Formosa agariphila KMM 3901: one gene and its partner. The protein of the gene in region 2 binds, or shares a complex with, the protein of the main gene of each other region. Links are inferred from orthologs where the notes say so. Each region holds a gene or a part of one and is shown on either strand. Other genes may lie near its edges.

Region 1 (2,985 bases), 480 kb from region 2 along the record:
AAGGTTTAGTCGATTAAAGTTTTTTATATTTTCGACAAGTTACATTTTATCTACGATTATAAAATATCTATTATAATTAACTTTATGTTATAAATATTAAGGGTGTCTTAACATGATAAATCGCGTTGAAAAACTGAGTCTGCTTTCCGAAATGATAGCTTTTGCTAAAACAGATACGGAAGTTAAATGTAAGAAATATAAGTTTCTGCTTGGGGTGTCTCAACAACTAGACATTTGTAGGTCAGATTTCGAATATCTTATGAAGCATCCAATCGCTTATAAGAATGTCGAGTCTTATAGCGAACGGATTATTCAGTTTCACCGCTTAGTATTATTAATGAACTTAGAAAACGAGCGTACCAAAAAGGAACTTGTAAAACTTTATAACTTCGGATTAACAATGGGCTTAAGTCATGAGTCTATTAACAGAGTACTTTATTTAATGGATGGGTTTCCTAATAAATGTGTACCGCCAGAGGTATTAATCGATATTTTTAAAGTTCAGTATAATTAATTAGTGTTTTAATTTTTCAAGCTTGTCTTGATAATGTTTAATTTCATCGCGAAATTTAGCCGCTTGCATAAAGTCTAAATCTTTGGCTGCTACTTCCATTAATTTTCTTCTGTCTCTAATATTTTGTTCTAATTGAGGTTTCGTTAAATACTCACTTTCAGGTTCTGCTGCTTTTAATGCCTCCAACTCGTAACTGTAAGTACTCACAGAATTTTTAGCTAAGGCACTGTCTAAACTTTTGTTTAGTGCTCTTGGTACCATATTATTAGCTGTGTTATAATTAATTTGTTTCTCACGTCTGTATTCGGTTTCGTCTATAGTTTTCTGCATACTTTTGGTAATCTTATCTGCATACATTATAGCCTTACCATTTAGGTTCCGTGCTGCTCGACCTACCGTTTGTGTTAAAGATCGTGCCGAACGTAAAAAGCCTTCTTTATCTGCATCTAAAATGGCAACTAGAGATACTTCTGGTAAATCTAATCCTTCACGAAGTAAGTTTACACCCACTAATACATCGAACAATCCTTTACGTAAATCTTGCATGATTTCTACACGCTCTAAGGTGTCCACATCACTATGTATATATCGGCAACGGATTTGAATGCGATCTAAGTATTTCGTTAATTCTTCTGCCATACGCTTTGTAAGCGTCGTTACTAAAGTCCGCTCATCTTGTTCTATACGAAGTTGAATTTCTTCTATTAAATCATCAATCTGATTTAAACTTGGTCGAACTTCAATTATAGGATCTAAAAGTCCAGTAGGGCGAATAACTTGTTCCACATAAACTCCGTCACTTTTTTCTAATTCATAATCTGCAGGCGTCGCACTTACATAAATAACTTGGTTTTGAAGTGCTTCAAACTCTTCAAATTTAAGCGGTCTGTTATCCATTGCTGCTGGCAATCTAAAACCGTAATCTACTAAGTTTTCTTTTCTGCTTCTATCGCCACCATACATGGCATGAACTTGTGAAATCGTGACGTGACTTTCGTCAACTACCATTAAAAAATCATCTGGGAAATAGTCTAACAAACAGAAGGGGCGCGTACCCGGTTGGCGGCCGTCTAAATATCTTGAATAATTTTCGATACCAGAACAGTAACCTAGTTCTCGAATCATTTCTAAATCGAATTCGGTACGTTCTTTTAATCGTTTTGCTTCTAAATGTTTTCCAATATCTTTAAAATAATCGTGTTGTTTTACCAAATCATCCTGAATATCTTTAATCGCATTTTGTAGGACATCTGGAGACGTTACAAACATGTTTGCGGGATAGATGGTTAGACGGTCGTACTTTTCTATGACTTCGTTGGTTTGCACATCGAACACTTCAATTTCTTCAATTTCATCTCCGAAAAAGTGAATTCTATAAGCATCATCAGCATAACTTGGAAAAATATCTACAGTATCTCCTTTAATTCTGAAACTTCCATGATTAAATTCGGCTTCTGTTCTCGAATATAAACTCTGTACTAAGCTGTGCAATAATTTAGTTCTAGAAATAACTTGATCACGCTCTAAAGTAATTACATTTTTCTGGAATTCTACAGGGTTTCCAATTCCGTATAAACAAGATACCGAAGCAACCACTAATACATCGCGACGACCAGAAAGTAAAGATGAGGTGGTGCTTAATCGTAGTTTTTCAATTTCTTCGTTTATAGATAAATCCTTTTCTATATAGGTTCCAGAAACAGGAATGTAAGCTTCCGGCTGATAATAATCGTAGTAAGACACAAAGTACTCTACAGCATTATCTGGAAAAAATTGCTTAAATTCTGAATACAGTTGCGCAGCCAATGTTTTATTATGAGCTAAAACTAGGGTAGGGCGTTGTACTTCCTGAATAACATTAGCAACAGTAAAGGTTTTTCCTGAACCAGTAACTCCTAATAATGTTTGAAATTTTTCATCGGAGTTAATCCCTTGCGTTAATTTTTTAATCGCTGTAGGCTGATCTCCGGTAGGCTCGAATTCTGATTTTATTTTAAATCGCATATCACAAATTTAAACATTTTGAATGGAGAAAAATAAAAGTAACGCGCTGTTTTGTTATCGTTTTAAAGTGAAGTGTCCCTTGCGTTTAAAATATCTTCCATTATGGTTTATACTGGCTGTATACCAATAGTCGTTGGTTGGCATGGGCGCACCGTTATAAGTGCCATCCCAGCCGGTTTCAAAAGTTGGGTTGTTATTTCTATTTAGTATTTTAAGTAATTTACCATACCGGTCGAAAATTTTAATTTCTACTTGATCTAAAGATTCAATCCCGATAATGTGCCAGGTGTCGTGGAAGCCATCTTGGTTTGGTGTGAAGAACTTAGGAATATCGATAACCACGACAGTTGTATAACCTTCGCCACAACCACTTTCATCTTTAACCGAAATTGCGCGCTCACCAATAGTTGCATTTTCGAAAATATTAGAGGTTTGAAATTGACCATTATCTAAACTGTACCAATAAT
Region 2 (3,039 bases):
AGAGTTGGCTGATATTTTTATAAAAGAAAACTCAGATTTTATTGAACAGTGTATGGGTAATAACGAAGCATGCTATTACCAAATGATTTCAAGTTTAGAAGAAGAAGAATTACCATATGCTTTCGATATAGGTGAGCGTTTTTTCCTACTGATTATTGGTTAACTAGTAAAAACAATAAAATAAAAAATTTACCCAACGAAGAAGATTTTTACTAGCACTACTTCACTCACTAAGTGAAACTTTATTATCTGTCATAAACTATATCACGAATAGACGGTCAATTAAAATAAAAAAGTCCAGAATAATGAATTCTGAACTTTTTTAATCTTAACCTTAATTATATTTCTGTTACCCTAAAACCTCTAATTTAGCAAAACGAAGCAATAGTTTCTTATTACCTCCATTTTCAAATTTTATTTCAGCTTTTGTATCTGCTCCTGCACCTTCAATTTTTAAAACTTCTCCTTTACCAAATCGTAAATGCTTTACAATGGTTCCTGTTGTTAATTTATTATCGAATAAATTAGCACCTTCTGCTGCTCCAGTACTACTTACTGGTTTTAAGTTTTTAGGTGTATTGATTTGAACTTTAGCTGGCCCTTGTAATTTTGAAGCTCCCTTTTTCTGAATTGGTAATTGCTTAGCTGGCTTAAATCGGATATTCCCTGGTCTTGGCGTATCTGCATCTCCAAAAATGTTAGCATCTAACATCGGATTCATTCTACGTTCTTCAATAGGCGTCAATATATCTAAATACTCCTCGTCTATTTCTTGAATAAATCGGCTTGGATCAGAATCTACTAATTTTCCCCAACGGTATCTTGACAACGCATAAGTTAAATACGCTTGTTTTTCTGCACGTGTTAAAGCCACATAAAACAAACGACGTTCTTCTTCTAATTCACTTCGCGTGTTCATACTCATAGCACTTGGAAATAAATCTTCTTCAAGTCCTACAATAAACACATACGGAAACTCTAGTCCTTTTGCTAAGTGAATAGTCATTAAAGCTACACGATCATCTTCTCCAGTATCATTATCTAAATCGGTTGCCAGTGCAACATCTTCTAAAAATTCGGTTAAAGATCCTGTTGTATCTGCAAGCTCTTTCTGTTCTTCAACGAAATCTTTAATACCGTTTAATAGCTCTTCAATATTTTCAACCTTAGCAACACCCTCAGGCGTGGTGTCTTTATTGAATTCTTTTATTAATCCTGTTGTTTTTGTGACATGGTCGGCAAGTTCGAAAGCATTTACATTCTCATTCATCACTTGAAAACTCTCTACCATGGTCACAAAATCCATCAACTTATTCTTAGTTCCTGAATTGAACTTTACATCGGTTTTATCGATGTTTTTCATCACTTCAAAAATAGAACGCTTATAACCATTTGCAGCGATTAGCAACTTATCTATAGTTGTTTGTCCAATACCTCGTGGCGGGAAGTTAATCACACGTTTTAACGCTTCTTCATCAGACGGATTGATAATAATTCGTAAATACGACAGGATATCTTTAATCTCCTTACGCTGATAGAATGACAATCCACCATAAATACGATATGGAATGTCACGTTTACGCAACGCGTCTTCCATAGAACGAGACTGCGCATTGGTACGATACAAAATAGCAAAATCTGAATGATTAAGTTGTTCGTTCATTTTCGTTTCAAAAATGGTACTCGCTACATAGCGCCCTTCTTCCCCATCGGTCATAGAACGATTTACTTTAATCTTATTCCCTTCATCATTAGCCGTCCAAACCACCTTATCTAATTTGGTTTCGTTTTTATCGATTATAGAATTCGCTGCATTTACAATTGTTTTAGTCGATCTGTAATTTTGTTCTAGTCGAAACATTTTTACATCGTCGTAATCCTTTTGGAAATTCAGAATGTTATTAATATTGGCACCACGGAACGCATAAATACTTTGCGCATCATCCCCAACCACACATATGTTTTGGAAACGATCGGACAGTGCTCTTACTATTAAATATTGTGAGTGGTTTGTATCTTGATACTCATCGACCAAAATATATCTAAATCGATCTTGATATTTTGCTAATACTTCTGGAAAACGTGTTAAAAGTTCGTTGGTTTTCAATAATAAATCATCGAAATCCATAGCTCCAGATTTAAAACAACGATCAACGTATTCTTTATAAATATCTCCTAAACGCGGACGTCTAGCCATTGTATCTGCTTCGATTAATTCAGGATTCTGAAAATAAGCACGAACGGTAATTAAACTGTTTTTATATGAAGAGATTCTAGAAAATACAGATTTGTATTTATACAATTCTTTATCTAATCCCATCTCCTTTATAATAGATGAAATTAAACGCTGAGAATCTTGCGCATCGTAAATGGTGAAGTTTGCTGGATATCCTAAACGGTCTGCCTCTATTCTAAGAATCTTAGCAAATACCGAGTGAAATGTTCCCATCCATAAATTCTTAGCCTCACTTTGACCAACAATAGTCGCAATACGCTCTTTCATTTCGCGTGCTGCTTTATTGGTAAATGTTAACGATAAAATATTAAAAGGGTCGATTCCCTTATGCATTAAATAGGCAATTCTGTAGGTAAGCACACGCGTTTTTCCTGAACCCGCACCTGCGATAACTATCATAGGGCCGTTCATCTGGATTGTTGGTGCTAACTGTGCTTCATTTAACTGACTTAAATACTTCTCCAATGTTCATACAATTTAGATTGTAAAATTAACCTTTGTTGGCCGTTTAACTAAATAGATTTATAAATAATTATAAACATTGCCCATTTTGTATGATTCTCTAACACTAAACGCACTTAAATAATCCCGTCGCCCACAAACACAAGTTTTAAGCCTTCCTTTACATTTAACCAGAAGAAGTTGAAAACAGACTTGGTTTTATCGCGTTCTACCTGACCTGATTTTGTAATAAATCCATCATCGTTTTTGTCGGAATCATTTCTAAGAAATAAGTTCGCTACCGAAGATAAAAATTTATTTTTCTGGTGTTTTTTATTTAAAATCTGAAGTTTCATATCTTC

The links. The genes of interacting proteins can lie anywhere in the genome.
Region 1: the proteins of BN863_RS05710 (region 2) and uvrB are in contact, whole or in part, in a crystal structure (PDB 7EGT), measured with the Thermus thermophilus proteins. The link is inferred for Formosa agariphila KMM 3901 from one-to-one orthologs. Residues at the interface, in WP_096412145.1 of Thermus thermophilus: His654, Arg656, Phe657, Gln666, Asp668, Glu669, Lys680, Arg681, Leu682, Ser683, Lys685, Tyr686, Ala687; in WP_096411307.1 of Thermus thermophilus: Glu23, Leu25, Arg26, Asp27, Gly28, Glu29, Arg30, Phe31, Arg55, Glu326, Asp327, Phe328, Glu379, Ser382, Gln383, His398, Gly400, Arg401.

Annotation. Positions count from the first base shown.
Region 1 is NZ_HG315671.1:869,811-872,795, forward strand. What follows is about bases 17-2,954. They hold uvrB (excinuclease ABC subunit UvrB), read right to left. Parts: upstream 2,519-2,954; coding sequence 515-2,518; downstream 17-514. Other genes in these bases: BN863_RS03780 (hypothetical protein), read left to right, coding at 113-514; BN863_RS03790 (T9SS type B sorting domain-containing protein), read right to left, coding at 2,573-2,954. In the rest of the region: more of BN863_RS03790, read right to left, coding at 2,955-2,985. UniProt on the Escherichia coli protein: The UvrABC repair system catalyzes the recognition and processing of DNA lesions. A damage recognition complex composed of 2 UvrA and 2 UvrB subunits scans DNA for abnormalities.
Region 2 is NZ_HG315671.1:1,354,395-1,357,433, reverse strand. The notes cover bases 26-3,017. They hold BN863_RS05710 (ATP-dependent helicase), read right to left. Parts: upstream 2,702-3,017; coding sequence 350-2,701; downstream 26-349. Other genes in these bases: BN863_RS05705 (hypothetical protein), read right to left, coding at 2,815-3,017. Outside these bases: more of BN863_RS05705, read right to left, coding at 3,018-3,039. UniProt on the Escherichia coli protein: A helicase with DNA-dependent ATPase activity. Unwinds DNA duplexes with 3'-5' polarity. Translocates on single-stranded DNA with 3'-5' polarity. Initiates unwinding more efficiently from a nicked substrate than double-stranded DNA.